3 regions of the Arthrobacter sp. CAN_A212 genome follow, and region 3 is predicted to be linked to each of the others. Evidence: riboswitches for the same ligand, from Rfam matches in the RefSeq annotation. Region 3 holds a riboswitch; each other region holds the start of a gene.
The links. Region 3 has a riboswitch for S-adenosylmethionine ahead of IWX64_RS13555 (MetQ/NlpA family ABC transporter substrate-binding protein). Riboswitches for the same ligand answer to the same signal wherever they lie in the genome.
Positions count from the first base shown of each region.

Region 1: it holds a riboswitch for S-adenosylmethionine, as region 3 does, so the genes downstream of both, sfnG (dimethylsulfone monooxygenase SfnG) here and IWX64_RS13555 (MetQ/NlpA family ABC transporter substrate-binding protein) in region 3, are expected to answer to the same signal.
Region 2: it holds a riboswitch for S-adenosylmethionine, as region 3 does, so the genes downstream of both, metX (homoserine O-acetyltransferase MetX) here and IWX64_RS13555 (MetQ/NlpA family ABC transporter substrate-binding protein) in region 3, are expected to answer to the same signal.

Region 1 is NZ_JADOUT010000012.1:76,295-86,108, forward strand. Features, by position in the region: gene IWX64_RS10730 (carbon-nitrogen hydrolase family protein) at 1-361, shown strand, start outside; partial or broken gene IWX64_RS10735 (ribulokinase) at 405-693, shown strand; gene IWX64_RS10740 (hypothetical protein) at 829-1,107, opposite strand; gene IWX64_RS10745 (CoA-binding protein) at 1,302-1,805, opposite strand; gene IWX64_RS10750 (O-acetylhomoserine aminocarboxypropyltransferase/cysteine synthase family protein) at 1,802-3,136, opposite strand; gene sfnG (dimethylsulfone monooxygenase SfnG) at 3,136-4,293, opposite strand; SAM riboswitch class I at 4,300-4,404, opposite strand; gene IWX64_RS10760 (hypothetical protein) at 4,480-5,175, opposite strand; gene acs (acetate--CoA ligase) at 5,339-7,315, opposite strand; gene IWX64_RS10770 (ABC transporter permease) at 7,306-8,220, opposite strand; gene IWX64_RS10775 (aliphatic sulfonate ABC transporter substrate-binding protein) at 8,217-9,251, opposite strand; gene IWX64_RS10780 (ABC transporter ATP-binding protein) at 9,407-9,814, opposite strand, start outside.
Region 2 is NZ_JADOUT010000014.1:47,417-57,230, reverse strand. Features, by position in the region: gene IWX64_RS11685 (SGNH/GDSL hydrolase family protein) at 1-614, shown strand, start outside; gene metX (homoserine O-acetyltransferase MetX) at 611-1,705, opposite strand; SAM riboswitch class IV at 1,760-1,894, opposite strand; gene IWX64_RS11675 (VOC family protein) at 2,026-2,667, shown strand; gene IWX64_RS11670 (CPBP family intramembrane glutamic endopeptidase) at 2,728-3,537, opposite strand; gene IWX64_RS11665 (DeoR/GlpR family DNA-binding transcription regulator) at 3,567-4,367, opposite strand; gene IWX64_RS11660 (class II fructose-bisphosphate aldolase) at 4,364-5,230, opposite strand; gene IWX64_RS11655 (1-phosphofructokinase family hexose kinase) at 5,227-6,333, opposite strand; gene IWX64_RS11650 (ROK family protein) at 6,330-7,289, opposite strand; gene IWX64_RS11645 (SIS domain-containing protein) at 7,295-8,215, opposite strand; gene IWX64_RS11640 (extracellular solute-binding protein) at 8,511-9,758, shown strand.
Region 3 is NZ_JADOUT010000019.1:46,938-56,751, reverse strand. Features, by position in the region: gene IWX64_RS13585 (TfoX/Sxy family protein) at 1-26, shown strand, start outside; gene IWX64_RS13580 (VOC family protein) at 49-447, opposite strand; gene IWX64_RS13575 (TPM domain-containing protein) at 739-1,617, shown strand; gene IWX64_RS13570 (hypothetical protein) at 1,640-1,906, shown strand; gene IWX64_RS13565 (methionine ABC transporter permease) at 2,025-2,684, opposite strand; gene IWX64_RS13560 (methionine ABC transporter ATP-binding protein) at 2,684-3,712, opposite strand; gene IWX64_RS13555 (MetQ/NlpA family ABC transporter substrate-binding protein) at 3,785-4,666, opposite strand; SAM riboswitch class IV at 4,879-4,996, opposite strand; gene IWX64_RS13550 (putative bifunctional diguanylate cyclase/phosphodiesterase) at 5,170-6,597, opposite strand; gene IWX64_RS13545 (aldo/keto reductase) at 7,105-8,115, shown strand; gene IWX64_RS13540 (TetR/AcrR family transcriptional regulator C-terminal domain-containing protein) at 8,116-8,838, opposite strand; gene IWX64_RS13535 (alcohol dehydrogenase catalytic domain-containing protein) at 8,864-9,814, opposite strand, start outside.

The DNA of each region.
Region 1 (9,814 bases), on a different contig from region 3:
CGACATCCGCTTCCCCGAACATGCCCGCGCGCTCGCCGACCGTGGCGCGGACCTGATCCTGGTGCCGGCGGCCTGGTTCAAGGGCGATCACAAGGTGGACCACTGGGAGACCCTGCTGAAAGCACGTGCCATCGAGAACACCGTGTGGATCGCTGCTGCCGGTACCTCCAGCGGACACACTATCGGCCACTCGGCCATCATTGATCCGATGGGCATCCCCCAGGTCTTCCTGACCGACGAGGATGAGTCGGTGGTGACCACTGACGTATCCCGACGGCGGATCGCCGACGTCCGGGAGTTCCTGCCGGTCCTGAAGAACCGCCGCTTCGCTCGCAACGAGGAGATCGTCGAGTCGCACTGAGGCGGATCCCGGTGTAGCCGCGTCAAGACGGTGGCCGTGGGTAGTCCTGGAGTACCCGCACGCGGTCATGGACCGGGTGCTCGCCGCCACCGGTGAGCGGCTGCCACCGCAGTGGGCGCTCCAGGTACCCTCTGACTACGTGGACGTGCTCCGCACCGCAGTGCCCGAGGCCGTGCGGGCCGCAGGAATCGACCCCGGGACGTTATCGGATCGTCACCGACTTCACCGCCTGCACCATGGTCACGACGACGACGACGACGACGACGGCGGCACGCCCGCTCAACGAACTTCCCGGTCTTGAGACCCGGCCGCATGCCTACGTCAAACTTTGGACGCCGGGAACGCGCTGAAATAGCTGCGGTCGCATCTGACCCCACGCACAAAAGGCCCTGAGGCCAAGGATCGCCGGTTCCTACCGGCGTTCCTTGGCCTCAGGGCCGTTTCTGTGAGGGATGGAGTCGAGTGGTTTACCTGGCCCGCGTTGCCCGGACGGCGTCCATGATGGTGGCGTCGGGATGTTCCTCACGGTATTGACGCACCTTCGCGGTGTCGGCTGGTCCGGTGCCGGTTGGTCCGGCGTTGGCGCCGCCCGGTGTGGCGCGTCCGGCGGTGGTGGCCGAATAGGCCCAAAGCCCGAGCGCCAGGGCGACCCAAGCAAGGCCGGTGAGAAGGTTCGAGAAGACCACGCCAACGGTGATCCCCGCGGCGGCAAGCACCAGAATGGCGATCGGTAAGAGCTTCTTCATGGATTGCCCTTTCGCGTCGGTAGCCAAGGTAGTTTTCGCTCCGGTGATCAGGCTAGTTGAAGCACGTCGACGGGTTCAGCCTGGATACGCAAAAACGGCCCTAAGGCCAAGGAGTGCCGGTTCCTACCGGCGTTCCTTGGCCTCGGGGCCGTTTCTGTGAGTCGCTAACCGAGCTAGCGGCGTGTTTGCGGGAGTTAGGCGGTGACCTGCCGCTTCGAGGAAATCACGCCGGTGTTGAAGCCGGCCAGGTTCAGCCCGCCGTGGAACCGGGCGTGTTCAATCTTGATGCACCGGTCCATCACCACGTTCAGGCCAGCCTCCTCGGCGTCGTGAGCGACGTCCTCGTGCCAGGAACCGAGCTGTAGCCACAGGGTCTTCGCGCCGACGGCTTTCGCCTCCGTGAGGACACCTGGCAGGTCGTCGTGCTTCCGGAACACGTCAACAATGTCGGGCACCTCCGGCAGGTCCGCCAGTGACGCGTATACGGGCTGGCCCAGAATCTCCTTCGCCACCGGGTTCACGAAGTACAAGCGGTACGGCGATGACGACTGCAGGTAGGTCGCCACGAAGTAGGACGCGCGGGACGGCTTGTCGGACGCCCCGACAATCGCCACCGACTTGGCATTACGCAACAGGGAGAGCCGCTCAGGGGCTGATGGGCCCTCCCAGGTACGTGCCGTTTCCAGGTCAGCGCTCACGCCTTCACTCCATCAACATTCGGGTCCAATTTATCCTCCAGGTTCGGTGCCGTAGCGAGGTCCAGGGCTTGGTCGAGGTCCCACAGGATGTCCTCCAGATCCTCCAGGCCGATCGAAATCCTCACCAGATCCTCGGGGATGCCTGCCGTGACCAGCTGCTCGGCGGAGAGCTGCTGATGCGTCGTCGACCCGGGGTGGATAACCAGCGTCCGTGCGTCGCCGACATTCGCCAGGTGGGAGGCCAGCTGCAGCGACTCGATGAACGTCTGCCCCGCAACGCGGCCGCCCTTCACCCCGAAGCTGAACACCGAGCCGGGGCCCTGCGGCAAATACTTGGCGGCCCGCTCGAAGTGCCGGTGGGAGGGCAGCCCCGCATAGTTGACGTACTCCACCCGGGGATCGTTCTCCAGCCACTCGGCGACTGCCTGCGCGTTGGAGAGGTGTTCATCCATCCGCTGGGCCAGCGTCTCGACCCCCTGGAGCAGCTGGAACGCGGACATGGGGGACAGCGACGGGCCGATGTCCCGGAGCTGCTCGGTGCGCAGCTTGGTCAGGAACCCGTACTCCCCGAAGTTCGCCCACCACTGAATGTTGCCGTAGGAGGGCACCGGTTCGGTCATGGTGGGGAACCGGCCGTTACCCCAGTTGAAGGTGCCGGCCTCGACGACGACGCCGCCCAGGGTGGTCCCGTGCCCGCCGATGAACTTCGTCGCCGAGTGGATCACAATGTCGGCGCCGTGCTCGATCGGACGAATCAGGTAGGGGGTGCTCAGGGTGGAGTCGATGATCAACGGCACACCGGCGTCGTGAGCGATCTTCGCCAGCCCCTGAATGTCGGCCACCTCGCCCGATGGGTTGGCGATCACCTCGGCGTAGACGGCCTTCGTGTTGTCCTGGATGGCGGCCGCATAGTCGGCTGGGTCGGTGCCCGGGACGAAGGTGGTGTCGATGCCAAACCGGCGCAACGTCACGTCGAGCTGGGTGACGGTGCCGCCGTACAGCTGCGACGCGGCGACGATATGGTCCCCGGCCTGGCAGAGCGCAGCGAAGGTGATAAATTCGGCGCTCATGCCCGACGCCGTCGCGACCGCCCCGATGCCACCCTCCAGCGACGCGATCCGCTCCTCGAAGGCCGCGACCGTGGGGTTGCCGATCCGTGAGTAGATGTTGCCGTACTTTTGCAGCGCAAAGAGGTTTGCGGCGTCGGCCGTGTCCTTGAACACGAACGATGTCGTCTGGTAGATGGGGACGGCCCGGGCACCATGTGCCGAGTCGGGGGTGCCCCCTGCATGGAGTGCACGCGTACGGAATCCGAAGCTGCGGTCAGCCATTAGACACCTGCCTTAATGTTCTCGTGAGTGACGTCGTTGACGATGAAATCCAGGCCCTCTTTGCGGGCGAGGTCCGCTTCAAGTTCGCGGACGATGGGGAGGACGTCTTGGCCGAAGGCTTCGACTTCCTCCTGGAAGTGGAGGTAGCAGGTCAGCATCAGGTTGACGCCGATCTTCTTGTACTCGACGATCCGCTCGGCAATCTGCTCGGGCGTGCCGATCAGCTGGGTCTTGAAACCGTCGTTGTACTGGATCAGGTCCTCAAAGGAGGAATCTGCCCACATGCCCTTGCCGTCCTTGGTGGAGGCACCGGCTTCCTGGACGGCGCCACGGAACCCCTCGACCGCTGGCTTGTGTGCCTTGGCCACAATCTCGCGGAGGGTTTCGCGGGCTTCCTTCTCGGTGTCGCGGGCAATCACGAACCCGTTGAGTCCGAACCGTGGCTTGCGCCCGGCCTCGGCGGCGGAGGCCTGCACGCCGGCGATGTTCTCCTTGAACCCCTCAAGGTCCTTGCCGTTGGAGAAGTACCAGTCGGCCACCCGGCCAGCGGTGGCCTGTGCCGCGGTGGAGTTCCCACCGAAGAAGACCTCCGGGTGCGGCCGCCCGGGCACGTCAACGGGTGGTGGGTTGAGGGTGAAGTCGGTGATGTTGTAGTACTTGCCGGACTGGGAGAAGTTCTGCTCTGTCCAGAGGCCGCGGAGGATTCTGATGAATTCCTCGGTGCGGACGTAGCGTTCGTCGTGCTCCAACCAGGGGAGGCCGAAGCCCGTAAACTCGCTCTTCAACCAGCCCGAGACAATGTTCACGGCCGCCCGGCCCTGCGAGATGTGATCAGCGGTGATGATGAACTTCGCGAGGACACCGGGCTGCCACATGCCGGGGTGGACGGCGGCAATCACCTTCAGCTTCTCGGTCGCGCCGAGCAGGGCCAGCGAGAACGCCGTCGCCTCGTGCTGCTTGTCTGCCCCGTAGCTTGCCGCATACCGGGTTTGCGAGAGGGCGTACTCGAACCCAGCGTTCTCCGCGATGCGGGCCAGCTTCTTGTTGTACTCAAAGTCCCAGCCGGTGCGCTGCTCAATAGTGGAGACCACCAGGCCGCCGCTCACATTGGGAACCCAGTACGCAAACTTCAGGGGTTGGGAAAGGTCAATAGCCATATTTGTCCTCCATCGTGCCTGGCATTAGCACCCTAATGTCACTGCCGTGGGCAGTGGCCAGGGTTGCTGCGGTGTCAATGAGCCAGATCTCTCAACCGCTCGGGATGGTCCCCACCAGTGTGACAGCACGATCGCGGTGCACCAACATTGTTGCTCTCCGTTGCAGTGGTTGGCGGAGTGGCGACCTCACAGCTGGCGGCGGACGCCCGCCTCCCGGGCTATCCCTTCGACCTGCTCGCCCATGTCGTCGGCCAGCGGCTTGGTCCCCGATCCGCGGCGCAGCAGCGGGACATGGAACGGCCCGCCTGCTTCCTCCGTTTCGAAGCCGATCGCTGCGTAGATCGCCAGGGCGCCGAGCGCGAACCCAAAGATCCCGGCGGCGGTCTCCCAGCCATCCGCACCCGTCAGGTGGGCGACGCCGGTGAAAGCGAACCGCAGCGCGGAACCAGCGAGCACGGCGGCGGCCACCAGCTTGCCCTTCGCGCCCAGGATCGGTGCCAGCATAGCTACCGCCGCGGTAATCAGGAGCACCCCGAGCGCGGAAATCGATGCGCCCCCCGGGGTGACCAGCATCGCCACCGCGATCAGCGCCCAGGTACCGGCAACCATGGCCATCCCTGTCCCGGCAATCGGATCACGGGCGCCGAAGCCAATGACGGAGGAGAACAGTTGCAGCGGTACCGTGAGCACCAGGATCCCCAGCGCAACGATCTGTTCCTCTTGAGCCGGAATGATCCCCAGTTGCAGCGCGCTGACGCCGATGGTCGCCACTGCCAGCGCCATGAACGCCAGCGGGAGGGGTGTTCCGGTGGGCCGAAGCACGATCCGGGTAATTGCCAGCCGTTCCTCGCGCCGCTTCTGTTCATCCTTGTCAATGCTCATGGCACAACCCGATCACACGCGCGTAACAACCGACAAACGCTGCGTCGGGGCGGCCCGATGCCCGGGAAGGGTGAGCAACCTGGACCGGATGGGTCAACCTGGACATCCGTGAGGGACATGGTGATCACCGATGTCCAGGTTGCTCACCGGAAGGAGGTGCGGGTCACCGGACCGGGCGCGCGGCGAGCACTGCCGCGATGCCGGGCACGCACCCCTCGTTCTGGAGCGACGTGGTGTCGCCGAGCGCCGTGTTCTCGAACAGCTGGGTCAGGAGCCGCCGCATGATCTTCCCGGACCGGGTCTTCGGCACGTCGTCGACGACGACGACGGCGGTCGGTTTCGCGATCGGCCCGATCACTGCGGCGACATGGTTCCGCAGCACCCGGTCCACGTCCTCCCCGACGGCGGGACCGGTGCCCTCCGAGGGTGACAGGACCACGAACGCGGCGATTGCGTGACCGGTCCGCGGATCAGCAACAGGGCAGACACCGGCCTCGACCACCCAGGGGTGGGCCACGAGGGCCGATTCGATCTCGATGGTCGAGAGCCGGTGCCCTGACACGTTGAGCACGTCGTCCACCCGCCCGAGGATCCAGGTGTCGCCGTCGTCGTCGTACCTCGCGCCGTCCCCGGCGAGGAACCAGCCCTGCGCAGCGAACTTCCGCCAGTAGGAATCGAGGTAGCGCTGGGGGTCGCCCCACACGGTGCGGGCCATCGCCGGTCCGGTCCGGTCCACGACGATCAGGCCTTGTTCGCCGACGGGCACGGGGTGGCCGGCGTCGTCGACAATCCGGGTGCTGACACCGGGCAGCGCACGTGTTGCGCAGCCAGGCTTGAACGAGGGGTCGGTCGGTCGGGGGGAAAGGATGGTCGCGCCGGTCTCGGACTGCCACCAGGTGTCCACCACAGGTGCGGTGCCCGCCCCGAGGTGTTCCCTGAACCAGCGCCACGCCTCGGGGTTGGTGGCCTCGCCGACGGTGCCGAGAAGCCGGATCGAGGACAGGTTGTAGTCGTTGGGCACCCCGTCCGGGAACCAGCCCATCAGCGACCGGATCAGCGTGGGCGCCGTGTAGTAGCTGGTGACGCCGTAGCGTTCGATGATCTCGAAGTGCCGGCCCGGGTGCGGCGTGTTGGGGGTGCCCTCGAAGATCACCTGGGTGACGCCGTTGGAGAGCGGACCGTAGATCTCGTAGGTGTGGGCGGTGACCCAGGCCAGGTCGGCGGTGCACCAGTGGACGTCGTGCTCCCGCAGCTCCGGGTCGGGGTGGCTGAACAGGTACTCGAAGCTCCAGGACGCCTGGGTGAGGTAGCCGCCGGAGGTGTGGACCAGACCCTTGGGCTTACCGGTCGTCCCGGAGGTGTACATGATAAACAGGGGGGTCTCGGCGTCGAACGCCTCAGGAGTGTGGTGCGGGGAGGCGGAGCCGACGACGTCGTGCCACCAGACGTCGCGCCCCTCGGTCCACTCGACGTCGTCGCCGGTGCGGCGGATCACGAGGACGTGCTCGATGCTGGGTGAACCGGACACGGCCTGGTCAGCATTGGCCTTCACGGGGACCGCAGCGCCGCGACGATACTGCCCGTCGGTGGTCACCAGGAGCTTGGCGCCGGTGTCTTCGACGCGGAAACGGAGGGCTTCGGCCGAGAAACCGCCGAACACCAGCGAGTGGACCGCCCCGATTCGGGCGCACGCCAGGGTGATCACCACCGTTTCCACGAGGACCGGGAGGTAGATCACCACCCGGTCGCCCTTGCCGACTCCGAGGGACAGCAGCGCGTTGGCGGCCCGTGACACCTCGTCCTGCAGGTCCGCGTAAGTGACGGTGCGCCGGTCTCCCGGCTCGCCCTCGAAGTGCAGGGCCACCTTCTTCCCCAACCCGGCATCGACGTGCCGGTCCACGCAGTTGTGAGCCACGTTCAGGCGGCCGCCGGCGAACCATTCGATGACCGGGACGGTCAGTTCGACGTCGTCCCCACCGTCGTCCCCACCGTCGGCCCCTCCCGGAAGCGGGCGGGCGGGGTCGAAGCTGTGCACGGCCGACCACTCGGTGTCCCAATCCAGCCGGCGGGCCTGCCGGTCCCAGAAGTCGAGATGCTCTGCCTCGGTGAGCGGGTCGGCGTCCTGCAGGCTTAGGCCCATCGTCGTACCGCCCACTTCTCGGCGATCCCCAGCAAGGCGTCGGTGGTCTTGCCAATGATGGCCAGCAGGATGATGGCCAGGAAGATCCTGTCCACCCGTCCATTGTTCTGTGAATCACTGAGCAGATAGCCGAGCCCCAGGGAGGAGGCAATCAGTTCCGCGGCGACCAGGAACAGCCACGCCTGGGCGAGCCCCAGCCGCAGGCCCGAGAAAACGGCGGGAATCACCGCCGGGAGTTGCACGGTGGTCAGCAGCTTCAGGCCCTTGAGGCCGAACGCCCGGCCGGCTTCGACCAGGTTCCGGTCCACGTGGCGCAACGCAATGTAGACGGTGGTGAACACCGGGAAGAAGGCGCCGATGAGAATCAGGGTGATTTTCGAGTCTTCACCGATTTTCATCCACAGGATCAGCAGCGGTACCCAGGCCAGGGAAGGGACGGCCCGGAGCGCGCCGATGGTCGGTGCCAGCAGGGCGTCGGCGATCCGGGACAACCCCACCAGTGAGCCGACCACCAGTCCCAGGGCCGCGCCGAACGTGAAGCCCAGCAGCACCCGTTGGGTGGAGATACCGATGTGGGTCCACAGCTCGCCGCGCTGAATGAGTTCGACGGCGGCGTTGAACACCGCAGCCGGCGGCGGGACCTGGACGGAGCTGAACAGGCCGGTGACCGAGTTCAGCTGCCAGACGGTGATGATCAGCGCCGGCAGGAGCAACCCGAGGAGCAGACGCACCCAGCCACGCCGCAGCGGGCCGGTCTGGGACCATCCATGTGCCGGCCCGCCCCGTTCGGGCGGCGGCTGGGTGGCGTCTGCCGTTGTCACGGTGGAGCCTGAGGCCTCTAAACCGGCCTTGCTCGCTGCCGTAACACTGTTCCCGGTCACGTACGGGTTCCCCAGATGGGTCATGAGGAGGCCTCAATCGCCGCGGGGTCCGCGTTGCGCACCAGGGAGTCATCAAAGAGGGTGTCCAGCGCTTCATCGACCTGTTCCTGGCTGGAAACATCACCGGATTCGACGAATACCGGCCCGATCTTTTCCAGCACGGCACGCTGCGCATCCCCCGGGGCGGGGTCGACGGACAGGTTGGTGCGGTCGATGATGACGGCGTTGGCGATCTCGACGTCGATTCCAGCGACTTCGGCGAGGATTTCCGCTGTCTCTTCGGGGTTCTCGGTAGCCCATTCGCGGGCCTTTTCGTAGGCATTCACGACGGTCTGGGCCAGTTCGGGGGATTCTTCAAGGAACTCCTCGGTGGCGTTGAGGAAACCGTAGGTATTGAAGTCGATGTCCCTGAAGAAGAGGGTGGCGCCATCCTGCTCGGCGGAGGCCATGATCGGGTCGAGTCCGGACCATGCATCGACCGACCCGTTGGCCAGCGCAGCCCGCCCATCGGCGTGCTGCAGGTTCTGCACCGTCACCTCGGAGGGATCTACCCCGCCGGCCTCCAAGGCCTGCAACAGGAAGAAGTACGGGTCAGTCCCTTTGGTGGCGGCGATTGACTTGCCGCGCAGGTCCCCGATTTCCTCGATCCCGGAATCCGCGTTGGTTACCAGGGCAGACCATTCCGGCTGGGAGTAGATGTCGATGGTCTTGATGGGTGAGCCGTTGGAACGGGCGAGCAACGCGGCCGAGCCGGCGGTGGACCCGACGTCGATCGCCCCGGCACGCAGGGCCTCGTTGGCTTTGTTGGACCCGGCGGACTGGATCCAGTTGACGGTGACGTTCTCCTCGGCCAGTTCAGCCTCGAGCCAGCCCTGTTCCTTGATGACCAGGGACAGGGGGTTGTAGGTAGCAAAGTCGATGTTCAGTTCCCCGCCCGCCGGACCGGCGGCGTCCTCGCCGGCCATGCACCCGGTCAGGGCGAAGGAGGCGACGACGGCGAGGGAGGCCGCGCCCAGGGCGGTGCGGCGGGGGAGGTGCGATGGGTGGCGGTTCATGGGGGTCCTTTGGTGAGACACGTCGTGGGGGACGGGGTGGGTGGGAATGGGAAAAAACTGGGTGGTTCTGGGTGTGGCGCGGGTGCCGGGGGTGCAGGAAACTACTGCAGCGCCGGGAGGTGGGTGGCCGCGGAAGAAGGACAGGAAGGCGCGGCCTAGTGGCCGGTCACTCCCAGGGAAGTCAGCAGGGAACTGCGCATTCGGCCGAGATCGGCCGAGTTGCGGTCGCGTGGCCGGTCCCCGGGGACGGTGAGGACCTCGGTGATGGTGGCGCCGGGTTGGTCGCCGTCGGCGCCCAGGACAATGATCCGGTCGGCGAGCTGCAGCGCTTCATCGACGTCGTGGGTGACCAGCAATACCGTGGTCGGTTGGGCCTTGTGGATGTCGAGCAGGAGGTCCTGCATTTTGATCCGGGTGAGGGCGTCCAGGGCACCAAACGGCTCGTCGAGGAGGAGGACCCCGGGGTTCCGGGCCAGCGCCCGGGCCAGGGAGGCCCGCTGTGCCATTCCGCCGGAGACCTCCCTCGGGCGGTGCTTGGCGAACTGGTCGAGCTCGACCAGCTG
Region 2 (9,814 bases), on a different contig from region 3:
ACCAGATTGTCGATCAGCAGGTGGAGCCCGCGCTGGCGTTGCGGCCGGACCTGATCACCATTTCGGCGGGCGGCAACGACCTGATCCGTCCGGGCGGCGATCCCGACCGGCTCGCCGAACAACTGGACAGCGCCGTCGAACAACTCAGCGCCGACCATGCGACGGTAGTACTGTTCACCGGACCGGACGCGCGCGAGTCGGTCCTGGGGAACTTCAGATCCCGGACCGCCATCTTCAATGAAAACCTGCGGATCATCGCGGCGCGCCACGACGCGTTGATCGCCGACCTGTGGGCGTTGCGCCAACTGGTCGACATGCAGATGTGGGACGGGGACCGCCTGCATTTCTCTCCTCTGGGCCACCACACGATCGCGATGATGGTGCTGGAGACCCTCGCCGTGCCGCATTCCCTGACTCCACTGAAACCGCAGCCCCTGCCCCACAAGAGCTGGCGTGCAGCCCGTACAGAGGACCTCGTCTGGGCGAAGGTGTACTTCGTTCCCTGGGTGTTGCGCCGGCTCCGCCGCCAGTCGGCCGGTGACGGCATACTGGCGAAGCGTCCGGATGCCGCGCCCATCTTTGGTCCGGGTATGCCGCCGGGCGCGGGCGGCTAGGAGTAGAAGGCGTCCCGCAGCCTGTCGTGGAGCTGGCTGACCTCGGTGAGGAACGCGTCGTGACCGATCGGTGAGGTGATCAGGTGCACGGGTACCTCTCCGGGCAGCGCGTCCGCCAGGAGCTGGGACTGGCTGGGATAGTAAAGCCGGTCCGAGTCCACCGCGGCGATGAAGAACTGCGCCCGCGCCAACTGCACCGCTGCGTGCAGCGAGCCACGATCGCGAGCCGCGTCGTGACCCATCAGGGCTTCGGTCAAGGCAACATAGCTGTTGGCGTCGAAGCGGTCCACCAGTTTGTCAGCCTGATGATCAAGGTAGCTCTCCACCTGGTAGCGGCCACGGGCCGCCGGATCGGTGGAGCCGAAGGGGACCTCCGGACTCTGGGGTGCCCGGCCGAACCGGTACTCAAGCTCGGGTTCGGACCGGTAGGTGATGTGGGCGATCCGTCGCGCCAGCCCCAGCCCCGCGGTGGGCCCGCTGCCGGGGTAGTAGTCGCCGCCGGCGAACCCGGGGTCCAGGCGGATGGCAGCGAGCTGGGCCTGGCCGAAGGCGATCTGTTCCGCGGAGCTCGACGCCGTGCACGCGATGACTGCGCATCGTTCCACCCGATCCGGATACATCAGTGCCCACTCGAGGGCCCTGGCCCCACCCAGGGACCCCCCAAGCACCGAATGCCAGGTCCCGATTCCCAGTGCATCCGCCAGCAGCGCTTCGGCCCGCACGGAATCCCGCACCGTCAGGAACGGGAACCGCGATCCCCAGGGGACGCCGTCGGGATCGAGGCTGGCGGGGCCGGTGGACCCGTAGCACCCGCCGAGCATGTTGATCGACACGGCGAAGTACCTGGTGGTATCGATAGTCTTGCCAGGGCCGACCAGTTGGTCCCACCAGCCGTCCTCGTCCGAATCGCCCCGGGCAACATGGGAGCTGCCCGTCAGCGCGTGCTGGATCAGGACCGCGTTGGAGGCATCCTCGTTGAGGGTGCCCCAGGTTTCGTAGGCGAGGGTGAGTTCGGGGAGGTATCCCCCGGTCTCGCAGGTGAAGGAGCCCAGGTTGCGGGTCTGCACTGTCCCGTCCCGGCGCGAATGCATGGTGCTGCCCTGTTGGGTCGTGTGAAGAGTTGTCACTGAAACCGCCCGCCTCGAAGTCCGCGCTTGCGCCGGACACCTTGCCCACCGCCTGGTCGTCACCCGGGGCACCCCGCCGCGAAGGAGGGTTGCCGTCCAGCAAGCCGGGGCTCTGGTGGAACGGTAATCCGCTCCGTGCTGGCACTCGTGACCTGCTTCTAGATAACCCGAAGAAGCCGTCCCGGTGCAAATATGTGAACGCAATCTACCGCGACAGCGGGGCCCATCAAGAGGTTAGGCGACCCTAAGTCGAGACACGCATCACAAAGTGCAAAACTAGGGCCATGCGCTTGGACCATGTCTCATATGCTTGTGAACCCGACGGCCTCGTAGCGACAGCGGGGAGGATTTCCACTGCCCTGGGCATCGAACCGGTCAAGGGCGGTGTGCACCCCCGCTTCGGCACGCGGAACATGATTTTCCCTTTGCTGAATGGCCAATACCTTGAGGTGGTCGAGGTACTCAACCACCCCGCGTCAGACAAGGCGCCCTTCGGCCAGGCGGTCCGTGCGCGCTCCGAAGCCGGTGGAGGCTGGATGGGGTGGTGCGTCGCGGTCGACGACCTGGCCCCGTTTGAGGAGCGGCTCGGCCGCAGCGCGGTTCCCGGAAACCGCAAGTTCCCGGACGGACAGGAACTGACGTGGCAGCAGATCGGCATCAAGGGTTTGATCGCCGACCCCCAGGTTCCCTACATGTTGAGGTGGGATGACGGGACCGAGGCGCTGCACCCCTCGCATGCCCGCCCATCGTCGGTCCGGCTCGACTCGTTGACCATCGCCGGGTCACCCGATCGGATCGCCGAATGGCTGGGGACCCCCGCCACCGATCCGCTGGATGGTGTCGCGGTGCGCTGGGTGGCCCCGAACGGCACTCCCGGCGTGATGTCGGTGACCTTCGAGGCTGCCAGCGGCCTGGTTGAAATCTAGCCCGTCCCCGCTCACCAAATTACGGCCCCGGCCCACCGGGCCGGGGCGGGTCGGGTTCCCCTAGTCGCCGATACCGATCGCCGACCCGAAGAGGGCAAAGCCAACGAAACCCGCAATGTCCAGCAGCGCGTGGGCAATTACCAGCGGCATCACCCGTTTGGTGCGGGTGTAGGCGTACCCGAAGATCAGCCCCATGATGAAGTTGCCGATAAACGGCCCGAACCCCTGGTACAGGTGGTAGCTGCCGCGCAGCAGGGCGCTGCTGACGATGATCACCGGCGTCGACCATCCGAGCTGGCGCAGCCGGTGGAACAGATACCCCACCACGATCACCTCCTCGACAACCGCATGGCGCAGTGCCGACAGCATGAGCACCGGCACCGTCCACCAGTACGCGTCGAGCGCCGCCGGTTCGATCGCCGTCGTGATACCCAGCGCCCTGCCGCCCGCGTACACGCCCAGCGTGCCCGCCCCGATCAGGACGGCCAGGCCGAAACCGAGCCCGAAGTCGACCCGGGGCCGACTGAAGGTGAACCCCAGCGTCCTGAACGCCGATTTGCCGGGCTCCGTGAGCAGGAACAGCACCAGGAACACCGGGATGAAGGCAAAGAAGATGCCCAGCAGCTGGTAAACGAGATCGAAATACTGCCGGTCGTTGAGCACGGGGTTGAGCCGCGTGGTCTGGGACGCCAGCGGAGCCTGGCTCAGTTTGTCGAGCAGGTTCACTACCGAGTAGACCGCCGACTGGCCAAGGGACAGTCCCAGGACAATCGCGATCTCCGCGGTGATCCGGCGGCGCTGGCCGGGTGAGGCACTCCCGACGGCGCCGGGAGCGGGCCGTGCGGGCGGGTGGGTGGCATCGGTGGGCATGGCAGCCATCCTAGTGGGAGCTCCTGTGGCTATTCGGTGGCCACCATCGGCGCCACGATCACCGTGGTGCCGTGATCCTCGAACGACTGCCGCTGGGCGTCGGTAATCCCGGAGTCGGTGATCAGGTTGCTGAAGGTGTAACCGGTCATGGTGGCGAAGCAACGGGTGCCGATTTTCGACGAGTCCGCGACCACATAGGCGGTGGTTGCCCGCTTGGCGACCATCGCGTTAACTGCCGCCTCCCCCTCATCACTGATGGTGGGGCCGACGACCGGGTCCAGGCCGTTCACCCCGACGAACGCGAGGTCCAGAGCTACCCGCTGCAGCACCGCGTCGGCATAGGATCCCACCAGCTCGTAGGATCGCGGATTGACGATCCCACCGGTGACCATGATCTTGAAGTTGGGCCGGACCACCAGCTGGGCTGCAATGTTGATCGCGTTGGTCACGACCGTGAGGGTGGGCTTGGTGGACGGTTCCATCAGGTCGCTGCGCTTGCTCAGGGCCGAGGCGATCGCAGTGCTGGTGGTCCCCCCGCACAGCCCGATCACCGCGCCCTTGGGAATGAGGTCGCTTGCCGCCTGGGCGATGGCCCGTTTCTGGTCCGCGTGGGCGTCCCTGTTGTAGCGGCCGGGCAGGTCGTAGGCGACGGCCTCGATGCTGGCGCCACCGTGGGTACGGGTCAGCAGCCGCTGCTCCGCGAGGCTGTCCAGGTCCCGCCGGGCGGTCGCCGGTGACACCTTGAGCTTGGTGACGATCTCCTCGACATCCACCTGGCTGGCCACAGACAGAAGGTCAAGGATGGCGGTGAGCCGCTCTGCACGTTTCATCGTGCCTGCCCCTTCCCGGGTGCTGAGCCCGCGGCGGCGAAAAGGGTGAGTAACCGGGCCGTCTCAGGTTCGATGGCGGCACGTCCGGCAGCGAGGTACTTGCGCGGGTCGACCGCCGACGGGTTGTGCTCGAGATACAGGCGGACGGCGCGGGTGGCCAGCTGGTTCAGGTGGGTTGAGACATTGATCTTCGTCATCCCGGCCCGGATTGCCGCGGTGAGGTTCGCGTCGGAGACCCCCGATGACCCGTGGAGCACCAGCGGCACCTCAAGGACTGATTTCAGGGCTGCGATCCGTACCAGGTCCAGTTCGGCGCTGCGCTGTGTCATGGCGTGGGACGAGCCGACGGCGACGGCGAGGGCGTCCACGCCCGTTGCCGTCACGAAGGCGGCGGCCTCCCCCGGGTCGGTGCGGACTCCCGGCGCGTGGGCGCCGTCCTTCCCGCCGATCTGTCCCAGTTCGGCCTCGACATACACACCGCGTTCCCGGGCATAGGCGGCGACCCGCGAGGTGGTGGCGACGTTGTCCGCGAAAGGCAGGGCGGCGCCGTCGTACATCACGGACCCGAAACCCAGGTCAACGGCGGCGAGGGCCAACTCCGGGTCCTCGGCGTGGTCGAGGTGGACGGCGACCGGCACGCTCGCCGACCGGGCGATCGCGAGGGTGGCCAGGGCGATCGGCTCCAGCTGCCGGTGGTATTTGACGCAGTTTTCGGAAATCTGCAGGATCACCGGGAGTCCCGCCGCCTCCGCGCCGGCCACCAGCGCTTCGGCGGTTTCCAGATGGATCACGTTGAAGGCGCCGAGGCCCGTCCCGGCGGCAACAGCAGCGGCCATCAGATCGCGTGTCGGTGTGAGGCTCATGGTCGGGGCTCCTGCTGTGCGTGGGGGCTCGTGGGCCGGTCCGGGGTGTTTGGCTCTGGGGTCGTGAGGGCGGGGGTGTTAGGGGTCGGGGTCGTAAGGGCCGGCGTGATGGTGACCGCTGCGACCAGCTCCGGGAAGCTGGCGTGCAGCTCTCCCGCGGCCGGCATCAGGACCGCGGCGGCCGACCAGGCGGTGGCCAGCCGCAGCAGGGTCTCGTCGCCTTGGTCGGAGGCGGCGTCGGTGTCGGTGTCGGCATCAATGTCGGTGGCAGCGACGCCCGCGGCGGAGGTGGCGCTCGAGGCGAGCACGACGGCGAGAGCGGCAACCGCGGCGTCCCCCGCGCCGGTCGGGTTCCCGTCCACCCGTGGCAGGGAGGCCCACAGGGTAGGTCTCCTGGTCCGGTGCAGGGCCATGCCGTCCTCCCCGCAGCTGACCACTACGGCACCCGCGCCGCGGCTCAACAGCTGTCGGGCGCCGTCGTCGAGCGTCGTGGCACCGGTCGCTGCCAGCAGTTCGTGATGGTTGGGCTTGAGGAGGTCCGCGCCGGCGTCGGCCGCCGCCAGCAGCGCGTCGCCGGAGGTATCGATAATGCTGGGGATGCCCTGCTCCCGGGCGCGCCGCACGAGGGATGGGTAGAAGTCCGCTGGCGCACCCTCGGGCAGGCTGCCGGAACCCACCAGTGCACCGGCACCGTCGAGCTGGGCTTCGAGCGCAGCACGGAGCGCACCCCACTCGGTGTCCGAGAGGGGGCGTCCGGCCTCGTTAAAGATGCTGGTTTGCCCGGCCTCGCGGTCGACGAATGCCATGCTCCGACGGGTGGCGGCCGCCGTCGTGGTCAACGCATGGGGGACCCCGCTGGCAACGAGTTCGTCCCGGAACTCGGAACCGGACAGGCCACCAACCGGTGCCACTGCGACCGTCCGGTACCCCGCCTGGTTCAGCACCCGCGCGACGTTGAGCCCCTTTCCGCCAGCGCGCAGCAGGGGCTCACCCACCCGGTGGGATGAGCCGGGAACCAGCCGCGGCACGGCATAGGTCAGGTCGACCGCCGGGTTCGCCGTCACGGTCACAATTGTCCCGCGGGGGCGCAGCACCCCTGTCATGGCGCGTCCAGGAGGCTGCGGGCGCGCAGCGCCGCGCCGATTAGGCCGGCGTCCTGGCCCATCCGTGCCGCCAGGAGGACCGGACGACGATGGAAGGAAAGGTTCCCCTCAAGCTCCCGGCGCAGTGGGCCGAATAGCGCCTCACCGGCCTGGGCCAGTCCGCCGCCGATCACCACTGCCTCGGTGCCGAGAATCGCGACGAGCTGGCTGATGCTGAACGCCAGCGCGGCGACGGCGTCGTCAATCACCTGTTGGGCGGCCGGGTCCCCCGCGGCCGCGGCCTCGAACACGTCCTGCGCACCGGTGACCGACTGGTTGCTCTGATCGGCATAGCGGCGGGCGATCGCTCCCGCCGAGCCCAGGGTTTCCAGGCACCCGTGCACACCGCAGGTGCACGCCAGCCCACCGGGCACCCGGGCATGCCCCAGCTCTCCGGCATATCCGCCGGCCTGCACGCGCACGCCACCGCAGAACACCGCGCCGGCGATCCCCGTCCCAATGATCACGACGACGACGTCGGCGAACCCGCGGGCCGCACCGAAGCGCATCTCGGCGTCGCCGGCGGCGCCGACGTCGTGCGCGTAGGTGACGGGGAGGCCCGTGGCCTCCTGAAGTCGCTGGGCAAACGGGAAGTCACGCCAGCCGAGGTTCGCCGAGTAGATCCCGACGCCATTGACTTCGTCGACCAGCCCGGGGGCGATCAGGCCGATGGCGCCGATGCGGTGGGCCGGCCAGGCGGCGCGGTAGTCGGCGAGTAGCTCGGCCGCGCGCTCCACGATGCTTTCCCCGGGGATGCAGGAGGGAGCGGGGGTGGGGGTACGCCGGATGTCGAGGAGAGTCCCGTCCGGGTCGGCGAGGGCCGACTTCAGGTCGGTGCCGCCCACGTCGATGGCCAGCACCAGGTCCGTCGCGGGCGCTGGCGCCGGGTCCGCCGTCGTCGCCGGGTGGTCGGTCATCGGTACTAGGAGTCCAGGATCACTGAGCGGGTCAGGTTACGGGGCAGGTCCGGGTCCAGCCCACGGGCGCGGGCCCGGGCGAGGGTGATCTTGTGGATCAGGGCCAGGTCGGCGAGCGGGTGGCGCCCGGTGTTGATGTAGTCCGCGCCGGTGGGTGCGACGTCCTCGGCCAGCCCAACGACGTCGTCTCCGAACAACCACACCACCCGGCCGGGGGCGGCGATCGAGATGGGCCCGTGGCGGTACTCCTTTGCGGGGTAGGACTCGGTCCAGCCCTGCACGCCCTCACGCATCTTCAGCCCGGCCTCGTGGGCAAGCCCCACGGTCCAGCCGGTCCCCAGGAAGGTGAATTGCTCGGCGTCGAGCATCTCGGGGCTGATGTCCAGCTCAAGTGCTGCGGTCGCATCGGTGACCGCTTCGCCCAGGTCGATTCCCAGTGACGCCAGAAGGTAAGCGAGTGCGGCGGTGGCAAAGCGGGTCTGGACCACCGACTCCTCATCCGCGTAGGGCAGGGCGACGACGGCGTCGGCGAGCCCGATGGCCGGGGAGCTGGTATCGCCGATGACGGCGATGATCCGGAGGGTCCCCTTGAGCTCCGTCATGAGTTCGAGCACCTCGGTGGTGGTGCCGGATCGGGAGATGGCGACGACGGCGTCGTAGCCGCGGCCAGCCACCACTGCCGCCTCGGAGGCTGCAAACGCATCGGTCAGACCTTTGCCTGCACCTTCCCTGGCGGCGGCATAGCTTTGTGCCATGAACCAGGACGTGCCGCAGCCGATCACAGCGACCCTTTCGCCGTCGGCGGGAAGAAGGTGCTCAGCGGCTGCCTGCTCAATGGCTTGACGCCAGACGGCGGGCTGGGAGTGGAGCTCGCGATCCATGTGCGTCCCTGCGGATTCGGGAACCTGGGGGGCGGAGTGGGGCATCGGGAGCTCCTGTGCGGTTTACAGCGGCATGATCCGCAGTTGATTGGGTATGACGTTTCAAAGGGTAAAGCAATCAGTATCAATCTAACCACTGTAAGGCGGCTTTTGGCAGTACTGACGCCATAACGCTCGGATATCGATCCGCGCGCCCGCTTGACGTGAGACGTGGATCACGCAAGTATCGTTCCACAACGGATGAACAGTAATGCTCATTCTGAAGGCAATACCGTCAACTTGTTGCAAGTATTCCGGACAGCCATAGCTGCTGAGCCACCTTTGGGAAAACGAGGAAACCATGAAGAAATCAATTCGTACCGGGATGGTCGCCAGTGTGGCGGTCGCCGGACTTATGCTCAGCTCCTGCGGCTTCGGTGGCGGAGACAGCGGTGGTGATGCGGAGGGCAGCACCTCCCTGGACCTACTGGTACCCAGCTATTCCGATAACAGCAGGGCTCTATGGGAAGGCGTCATCGAGGAGTTCGAGGCCGCCAACGAGGACATCTCAGTCAACCTTCAGGTCGAATCGTGGGAGAACCTTGAGTCGGTCCTGAACACTCAGATCCAGGCCGGCGAGGCACCGGACATCTACAACGGTGGCGCTTTTGCAGCCTTCGCCGAGGAAGGGCTGCTCTACCCGGCCGAGGAAATCGCCTCACCCGAAACTCTCGAAGATTTCCAGGAGTCCTTTGCGGTCAACGAGGAGTTTGACGGGACCCAGTACGCTCTGCCGTTGCTGGCGTCCGCACGGGCCCTGTTCTACAACGAGGACCTGTTCGAAGAAGCCGGCGTTGACGGTGCACCCACCACCTGGGATGAACTCTACGATGCCGCTGACGCTATCACCGAGACCGGAACCCCCGGTTACGGCATGCCACTCGGCTCCGAGGAAGCCCAGGGTGAAGCGCTGATCTGGATGGCTGGCAACGGCGGCGGATTCGGCGATGAAAGCGAGATCACCGTTGATACGCCTGAAAACCTCGAGGCAGTCGAGTTCATGAAACGCATGATTGACGACGGACTGACCCAGTCCGATCCGGGAGCCACCCAGCGCACCCCGATGATCAACGTGTTCATTCAGGGCCAGATTGGAATGGTTTACGGTCTGCCACAGACCGTCGGACAAATCGAAGCCGAGAACCCTGACCTGAACTACGGTTTGGCGAACATCCCCACCGCGTCGGGCGAACCGGCCACACTGGGTGTCGCAGACCGGCTGATGTCGTTCGAGAACGACGGCGATAAGGCCGAGGCCGTGACCGCGTTCATGGACTTCTTCTTCGCCGAGGACAACTACGTCGAATGGGTCAGCGCCGAAGGGTTCCTGCCGACCACCATTTCCGGTGCCGAGCAGATGTCCGGCGATGAAACCCTGGCGCCGTTCCTGGACATGCTGCCAAGTGCAGTGTTCTACCCGACCTCCAACCCGGCCTGGAACGCCACCGATGGCGCATTCAAGAGCCTGTTCGGCCAGTTGGGCCAGGGGATGGAACCAGCGGAAGTACTCGAGCAGATTCAAGCGGAAGCTGACGCAGCAGCCGAGTAGCCAGCAGCCGGCGCCGGTGCGGTCCATCAGGGCCCGCACCGGCGCCTGCCCATAAC
Region 3 (9,814 bases):
AAGCCGGTAACCTCAACCAGCAATAATCGCGTCCTGGATCACTCAGAGCTAACGATCACTGATCTGCTGGATGGTCCAGCGGTTGCCGTCCGGGTCAGCAAAGGTGCAGAAGCCAACGTTGTTGAGGTCATCCTCGGGGAGCCGCGGACGAAAACCATCCCGTGCGTAGACCTGGATCTCGGACAGCTCAACCCCGCGACCGGTGAGCTCCCGATGCGCTGCATCCAGGTCCGCGACAACCAGTTGGAGGCCCTCAAGCGATCCTGGGGCCATGCGAGTGAGACCCCGCCCGATCTGAATTGAACACCCCGACCCGGGCGGCGTCAGTTGCACGACGGAGCCGTCGATATCGAAGTCGAGGGTGAAACCGACCTGGTCAGCGTAGAAAGTCTTGGCCCGCTCGACGTCGCTTACGGGCACGGGCACCACTTCGAGGGTGTATTTCATTGAAAAGACTCCATGCTCGGGCACCTCGTCCGTGGTCGGGCGACTTGTGCCCGACAGGATACTGCTGCACGACCCGGCGGTAAAGGAGCGAAGCTGCCCACCCTGTGCAGCAATCGGCGGGTTCCCTATGCTGACTCCATGACTGAACAGCCCGGCAGCCGCGCTGGACGCCCCGCGCCTGATGCTCGACGGCGTAGGCCACCAGACACCGCCCCGCACGTTCTGGCCGGAGCGTGTCACGGCGATCGCTAGACTCACGAAAGAAATACTGGACAGCCAAAAGGGGACATCGTGACGATCAGCAGAAGTGCCGGAGGAGCCGCAGCCACCCTGTCGATGCTGCTCCTCGTCCTCACCGGGTGTGGCAGCAGCGAACCGTCGACGGTCCCGGAGCGCCCCGCCGAGGGCAACCTGCTTGACGTTGCCGATGTCCTGACCACGGCGGAGGAAGAAAGCCTCAACGCACTGATCGAGGAGCGAAACGGCAGTACTGACGGGGCCCGCGTCGCCGTGCTCACCATCGAGAATGCGGGCGGGTCCATCGAGGACTACTCCCGCAGCGTCGCCACCGAATGGGAAGTGGGCGATGCGGGGGCAGACAACGGTGTGCTCGTGGTTGCCGACACCGCCGAACGGGAACTTCGGATCGAAACCGCCGACGGCGTCCGCGAAGAGTTTTCTGATGACGAAGCGGCCGCAGTGATCGAGGACGTTCTTGAACCGGCGTTCGCCGATGAACAGTATGCCGAAGGCCTCACCGAGGCGGTGGAGCAGATCTACCTGTACGCAGACGGGCAGGAACCGGTCCAGGAACCGTTCAACTGGGCCGTCCTCGCGTGGGTCGTCGGAGGGACCGTGGCCCTGGTAGGCATCATCATCTCGGTTGTCACCGTCGACTCCCGCCGCCGTCGTCGGGTTGCCGATGACGAGATCCGGGAGGCGGAAGAGAAGGATCCGACCTTCCGCCTCACCGAGGAACAACGCAAGGCCTACCGCAAGTACCGGTACAGCAAGCGCGGCGACGACGCCGTCAACTACCCGCCGACCTGGCTTCCCCTCTATATTGCCAACCCCGCACTGTATTCGGGGTGGAGCACCAGCACGCAGTCCGGCTCGTCATTCGGCGGGGGTGGCGGGTTTACCGGCGGAGGCGCATCCGGCAGGTACTGACAGTTCTCATTACACTCGGTGCATGGATGACCTCGAACTGTCGATCGGTGGTGAACTCTTCCGCGTCAGCGAGAGAAACCAGCCACCAGGACGATTGAGCTACCACTTCGCCTGGCTCAACGGTCCGGACGAGGGAACGTATGGTTTCACGGTCGGATTGAGCAAGCCGAGCCCGATGTCGAGGGAAGAGCTGATGGCCGAGGCACGCGGGTTCGTTGGGGCGTTTTATGAACCAGGCGGGATTGGCGAGGAAGACTTTCCCGATCACAAGCCAGCACCGGCAGGGTAGCCAGCCGGGTAGGCAGCAGCTCTGCTCGGCGTCCTGAAGCCGGCGCCGCGGCCACACCCCACAGGTCGGGGTCAGGCCACGACAATTCGGGATCGGGCCACGGCGCTGGCACTGGAAACTACCGCCTGAGCGCCTTCCGGGCGAGCACGTTCCCCAGGAGCTGGACCGCCTGCACCAGCAGGATAATCACAATTACTGCAGCCCAGGTAACCCAGGGGTTGAACTGCCGGTAACCGTATTGGATGGCGAAGTTGCCCAACCCTCCACCGCCCACATAGCCAGCGACGGCCGACATGTCGACCAGCGCCACGAAAATGAACGTGTAGCCAAGGATCAGCGGTCCCAGGGCTTCCGGGATGATGATGGTCAGGATGATCCGGAGCCGGCCAGCACCTACTGAGCGTGCCGCCTCGATCACACCGGGTTGCACGGTCAACAGGTTCTGCTCCACAATGCGGCTGATCCCGAATGCAGCAGCCAACGACAGCGTGAAGATGATGGCGCTGTTGCCGATACCGGTCCCCGTCACCGCCCGGGCCAGAGGTTGAGCGGCGGCCAGAAAGATGATGAACGGGATGGGCCTGAAAATGTTGACGATGATGTTCAGGGTGCTGAACACGGCGCTGTTCCCCAGGATGCTGCCGGCCCGCGTGGTGTAAAGGCCGATACCGAGGAGCAGCCCACCCAGGCCGCCGAAGAATAGGCTGAACCCGACGATGTAGAGGGTCTCGTAGGTGGCTTGCCACAGTTCCGGGCTGAGATCGATCAGGGAATCCATCAGCTGAGCTCCTTCACAGTGGTGCGGGTGGCGAGACTGGCCAGTGCGGCGTCGATCGCGGTGGCCGGTCCGGTCAGCGCGAGGGTCAGGTGACCGAACGCGCGGCCTCTGATGTCGTTGATGCCCCCGTAGATCAGCTCGAACTCGACCCCCGCAGCGGCGAGTTCAAGGAACACCGAAGCCTGGGACGAGTCGCCGTCGCGGAAGGAGAAGGTGACGATCCGACCCGCATGCCGCTCGCGCAGCACGGCGACCTCGTCGGGTGACGGGATGCCCCTGACAACCGTGGAGACGAACCGTTGCGACGAGGCCTGACGCGGGTTGGAGAAGACGTCGAAAACGTCACCTTGCTCGACGATCCGGCCACCGTCCATCACCGCCACCTTGGTGGCGAGGGTCTGGATGACGTCCATCTCGTGGGTAATCACCACGATGGTGATCCCCAGCTCCTCGTTGACCCGGCGCAGCAGGCGCAACACCTCGTGGGTGGTCTCGGGGTCCAGCGCCGAGGTGGCCTCATCGGCCAGGAGAATCTTCGGTGACGTGGCCAGCGCGCGGGCAATCCCGACGCGCTGCTTCTGCCCACCGGAGAGCTGCTCAGGGTAGTTCGACGCCTTGTCGGCCAGCCCCACAAAGTCGAGGAGCTCGGTGACGCGCGCCTGGATTTCCTCCCGGCTCTTCCCTGCGACGCGGAGCGGGTACGCAACGTTGTTCCAGACCGTCTTGGCGTTGAAGAGGTTGAATTGCTGGAAGATCATGCCAATGTCGAGGCGCAGCTTGCGTAGTTGGCGGTCGGGCACGTTGGTGACCTGGTGTCCGTCGACGACGATCGTGCCGCTCGTCGCCTTCTCCAGCGCGTTGATCAGCCGGACCAGGGTGCTTTTACCGGCACCCGAGTACCCGATGATCCCGTAGATCTCGCCGGCCTCAATGTCGAGGCTGACGTTGTCGATAGCGTGCACAGGGTCGCCACCGCGCCGCCCCGGAGGGAAGCTTTTCGTGACGTCCTGCAAAGAGATGAGGGGCATGGTGTTCCTTGCTGGAAGAGCCCTGCGGCCAGCCGGGATCGCCGGCCGGCCGCAGGAGTTGGCGGGGCCTGGCTAGCCCTGGGCGGCGGTGTCTTCCTCGACAGTGTCGAGGGTTGACTGCAGCTCCTCGGGAGTTACCACCAGGAACTCGGCCGTCCCACCGGAGGTCTCCTGGACGGCGTCCTGCACCTCCTGGTTTTCCTGGTAGATGCTCACCAGCTTTTGGTAGGTCTCGTTGGTCTCCTCACCGGCACGGGCGGCGAACACGTTCACGTACGCAACGGCGGCGGGATCCGTCGGATCGTCCTGCGCGATGGCGTCCTCGAAGTTCAGCCCCGCGTCCTGAACGAAGTCGTTGTTGATGATCGCGGCGGCGACGTCGGGCAACGACGTGGGTGTCAGCGAGGCCTCGAGGGTGGTGACGGTGACCTTGGAGGCCTCCTCGTCAATGTCGTCGATGGTCGAGAAGGCACTGCCGCCGCCGTCGAGCACCACCAGTCCAGCGGACTGGAGCACGAGCAGGCCCCTGGCCAGGTTGCTCTCGTCATTGGGGACGGCAACGGTGGAGCCCTCGGGGATTTCGTCGACCGAGCCGTACTGGGTGGAGTACAGACCCAGGGGGTAGATCGCTGTGGACCCGATCGGGGCGAGCTCCGCACCGCTGGAGACGTTGTAGCGCGCCAGGTACACGAGGTGCTGGAACTGGTTGAGGTCCAGTTCGCTTTCGCTCAGGGCGGGGTTGGGCTGGGTGTACTCGGCGAAGTCGATGACCTCAAGGTCAATGCCCTCCTCCGCCGCGGCTTCGGTCAGCAGTCCCCATTCCGGGTCGCTGGCGCCGACGACGCCGAGGCTGATGCTTTCGTTGCCGGAGTCGGAGCCTTCCGACGAACCGCAGGCGACGGTGAGGGCCAGAAAGGGGACCACGGCAAGGGACAGGAGTTTGCGGGAATTCATGGGTTTTCCTTTGAACGGTTTACTTGGGGAAAGGATCAGCAGGGCAGGCGAAATCGGCCGGAAGCTCTGCTGGATCGGCACTAAGAAAAGAAATGTGAAGGTGCTGCGGAAACTGCAGCGACAATCGGGCGGGATTCCTCGGGTGTTACATACTGGCTCGCTTCGAGATCGCGGGCGGTATCACCGAGACCCTTGCGGGGACTCTCCTGGATACGCCGTACTTGCCATCCGGGGACTTGTTCCGGTGGCCGAATCTTCACCTGAAGCACCCCACTACGGGAGAGGGTTGCTGTTCAACCGGCCAGGGAGCCATTGGTTGAACTCTTGATTCTGAGTTCACGCTAAAGCAGATAATTCGCAGGGTCAAAAAATGGTCTCGAAGGATCGTCACAAATGACCCGGCGGAGAACTGCTGGTGAGCCGGTTCCTCGGCATGACCACCCAGCAGGCCCTCATAGCCTGGTCGGTCATCGCGACCTCGTGCCGGTGATCCAGCGGCGCGACTAGCCGGTGAGCTGCTCCCGGGACATAATCTGGTTGTCCGGACGCGGAACGAACCAGGGTTCCAGATCTACCGCGGTCATGGGCCGCGTGTAGAAGTAGCCTTGCGCCAGATCGCAGCCAAGTCCCAACAGGGCTTCCAACTGGCCGGCCGTTTCGACGCCCTCGGCCACCGCAGACATGTTCGTTGCGTGGGCGAGCTGGATGCAGGAGGTCACGATCGCGTGGTCCTTAGTATCGGAGGTAAGGCCCGCGATGAATGACCGGTCAATCTTGAGCTCATCGATCGGGAAGCGCCGCAGATAGACCAGGCTGGAGTGGCCGGTCCCGAAGTCATCGATGGACAAGCTGACGCCCAGTGCGCTGAGCGCGTTGAGCGTCCGGAGCGCACTTTCGGGGTCGACTGTCAACGCCGTCTCGGTGATCTCGAGGGTGAGCAGTCCCGCCGCCACGTTGTGACGTTCCAGAGCTGCAGTCACGATGTCCGCCAGATGGGGGTCATTCAACTGAATGGCCGAAATGTTCACTGACATGCGTACCGGTGCCCGGCCGGGTGAGGAACGGTGCCAGGCCGCCTGCTGCGCCACGGCGGCGTTGACGACCCAGGCACCGAGGGGCAGGATCAGCCCTGACTCCTCGGCGAAGTCGATGAAGGATCCCGGGTCCAGCAACCCCCGGTCCGGGTGATCCCACCGGACCAGCGCTTCAAAACCGCTCATCTGCCCGTTGGCCAGGTCGATCTGCGGCTGGAAGAAGAGGAGCAGTTCGCCGTCGTCGATCGCCTGCCGCAGTTCGCCTCGGCGCTTGAGACGACCATCTGTCGGGTCCTTGGTGCTTCCGATTTCCACTTCAAACCGGTTACGCCCCAGCTTCTTCGCCCGGTTCACGGCGGTGGTGGCCCTGCCTAGCACGCCGTCGGTCGTATCGCTGGAAGTAGCCATCGCAAACCCAATGCTGACCGAAAGATCGAGCGTTGACCCGCCCACAATCATCGGCGCGTTGAGGGCCGCCAGCAACAAGGCTGCCGCCTGACACGCGGCTGCCGTGTCAGCAAAAGTATCGACGACGGCAAACTCGTCTCCATCGAGGCGCGCGACAACCGCAGTGTCGCTCATTGTGGACCGGAGCCGCCATGCCACGATGCTGAGTGCTTCGTCGCCGGCAGCGATACCCAGTCCCTCATTGACCGCCATGAAGTGGTCAATGTCGAGGATCAGGACGCCCACGGGAGACTGGTCGGTGCCATCCTCGGCGAGGAGGGCCCACAGCTCGGAGAGGAAACCCGTTCGGTTGACCAGCCCGGTGAGGGGGTCGTGGCGCATCAGGTGCGTCAGCCCGGCCTGGGCAGCCGCCGGGGTGGGCTGAGCCTCAATGCCGCGACGCACGTCCTCGAGGGCACGCTCATATGGCCGGGCCTCGGGGCCTGCCATGGACGACTTGGTGTATTCCCGATCGGAGGGGGTGTCCTGAAACTGTGCGGCGGATGAATCACTTGCGGGGTCGGGCATAAGTGCAATTCGCTTTCGGGTGAATCAACGGAAATCTGAAGTCCCCAGCGGTGGCGAATCCATGACCGATGAGGTGCTTCCACGGCGAGAGTGCCGAAAAGTCCTGAACATTGTGCTTATCTTCTGCATGACAAATTGTGGGCCGGGGTACCGCTGATTGCGCGGCAACACTCTGTGGGTCGATTGGCGATCAGTCGTCGACGACAAGAGACGTAGTGCATGAGAGACCTTCCTGTGGGGTGGCGGAAGGTCCCGTGGCCCGCCCAGCCGAACGATATGCTTAATCAGTGGTGTTGTTCTTCACGTTTCACCACGTTCGCGCCGGTTTTCACAGTGTAACCCCCGGGTAAATACGAAGGCGCCTTACTTTGAAGATCCTGTGCGAATCCTGCGCAGCACGCCCAACACCTCCCGAAGGAGAACCCCTCCGTGACCATTTCATCCTTGCTCCCGGCACCCATCGGGTTCGGCACTGCACCGCTGGGCAACATGTTCCGGGCCATTCCCGAGGAAGAGGCCACGGCCACTGTCGCAGCCGCCTGGGACCAGGGCATCAGGTACTTTGACACCGCACCGTTCTACGGTGCTGGCCTCGCCGAGATCCGCCTCGGCGATGTACTCTCCGCGCACCCTCGGGGTGACTATGTGCTGAGCACGAAGGTGGGCCGTGTGATCCTCGACGAGACCGAGGACGTCTCAGCACGCGACATGGGAGAGAAGGGCGGATTGTTCGCCCACGGCCGCCCGAACAAGGTGGTCAACGACTACTCGGCAGACGCCACTCTCCGTTCGGTGGAGGACAGTCTCAAACGACTGAAAACCGACCGACTGGATATCGTCTGGGTTCACGACATTGCCCAGGACTTCTACGGCGATGAGTGGCTTGCCGTCTTTGAATCGGCCCGGACCGGCGCTTTCCGCACCCTGACCCGGTTGCGGGACGAGGGCGTCATCAAGGCCTGGGGTGTGGGCGTCAACCGTGTGGAGGCACTGGAGCTGACACTCGATCTGGACGAGCCCCAGCCCGATGCCTTCCTCCTGGCCGGACGGTATACGCTCCTCGACCATGATCGTGCCCTGGAGCGCCTCCTCCCGGCGGCAGTCGATCACCAGGTGGATATTGTGGTGGGCGGACCTTACAGTTCGGGCATTCTTGCTGGCGGCAAGCACTTCGAGTATCAGGAAGCGTCGGCCGAGATCATTACCAAGGTGGAACGCATCAAGGCACTGACGGCTGAACACGGAATCGGCATCAAGGCGGCAGCGCTGCAGTTCTCGCTCGCCCACCCGGCAACTACCGCGGTGATACCGGGCGCCACCAAACCGAGCCGCATCGCGGAGGACCTCGCCGCACTGCAGGAGACGGTGCCCGCCGCCTTCTGGGATGCCCTGCGCGAGGAACAGCTCATCTCGCCGCTGGCTCCCGTTCCGGCGAACTAGCTACAACAAGTTCACCCCTTCCTCAATTTCGCTCCCCTTCGCCGAAACGTGAGGACTGGCAGGGGCAGGGCGACGAATCGCCCGGTCTAACCCGTCAGGGGCGACGTGAGTGGTCAGCTGACGGTCCAGTTCGGCAATGACCGCGTCGAGCCCCAGGGCAAAAGCCCTGTCCTGTCGCCGGGCACCGGTTTGAGTCGCCAGTGCTCGTGACAGGGAAGGATGCGCAAGTTCCGACGGCTCCCACGGCGGTTCGGGAGATCCCGCGTCGATCGCAGAACCAAGAACCAGCAGATCAACGAGTGAAAGAGCGTCAAGGAGCCGGCCGTCCTGGAATCCGGCCGACTCGAGGATCTGCGCCAACGTTTCGTAGATCTCGAGGGTGGGCGCATCGTCGACAGATTCGCCCACCAGCGCCGGAATGGCCATCGGGTGAAGCCCCAGCGCGTAGCGGTAGTTGATCGCCCAGCGACGCGTCTGCTCCTGCCAGTTTCCCTCTCCCGGCGGGAAATCCCCACGGTCGTGAGCGTCCTGACTGATGAGGGAACGGATTCCCTCGATAATCTCGGTCCGTCCTCCCTTCACATGGTGATAGAGGGAGGACGGACTGACGCCCAGCCGTTTGGCAAGCTGTGGGATGGAAAATTCCTGACGCTCGTCGAACCGTTCAAGGGCCGCCCGGAAGATCTTGCCAGGAGTGAGGATCCGGGTAGTAGGCCTGGCCATAAAGTTCCTTCGTGGTTGCGGGCCGCTAAAACACTATGACACTGCGTGCTCGCTCGCCACGGCGCATCGCCTCGAAGGCCTCGTTGACCTGGTCGAGGCGAATCCGGTCGGAGATCAGCTCATCCACCGGTAGTTTGCCGGCAAGATAGAGTGCGGCCAAACGAGGAAAGTCCCGGCCGGGAACTGTGGAGCCGTAGTTGGACCCGACAATCCGGATCCCTCCCTCGGCCAGTGCCAGGCCATCAAAATTGATGGTCTGGTCAGCTGGCGGCAGGCCGACCAGGACGGCAGTGCCCCCACGCGCCAACAGGCCAGGCAGCGACTCGATGGTGTCCTTGCGTCCGATCGCCTCGAACGCATAGTCCGCTCCACCCCCGGTGATGCTCCGGATCTGCTCCTGGCTGTCCGGCCCGGAAATCACCGAGTGCGTGGCACCAAAACGGCGAGCTATCGCGAGCTTTTCCTCACTGAGATCGACAGCGATGATGGGGTGCGCCCCCACCAGGTTCAGTCCCATAATGATCGACAGTCCAACTCCGCCGGTCCCGACGACGACGGCAGACCTGCCCGGCGCCACCATCGCATCGTTGACCACCGCTCCTACACCGGTAGACACCGAGCAGCCAAGGAGCGAGGCAACCTCAAACGGCACGTCCGACGGTATCTTCACGGCTGCCGATTCGGGGACGACCGTGTATTCGCTCATCGACCCGACGGCAAGATAGGGATACACAGGTGTTCCGTTCTCCGACAGGGGCGTGCTGCCATCCGGGAGGAGGCATTCCTCTGAACGGCTGCCCGTGCAGACGAAGGCCCTGCCGGAAAGACAGGCAGTGCAGCGCCGGCAGGGATAGAACCAGCTGAGGACGACATGGTCTCCGACTGCAACGTCTTCGACCCCCTCACCAATAGCTTCGACGACCCCCGCTCCCTCGTGGCCCATGACGGTGGGGGAAGGCATCTCCCATTCGCCGTC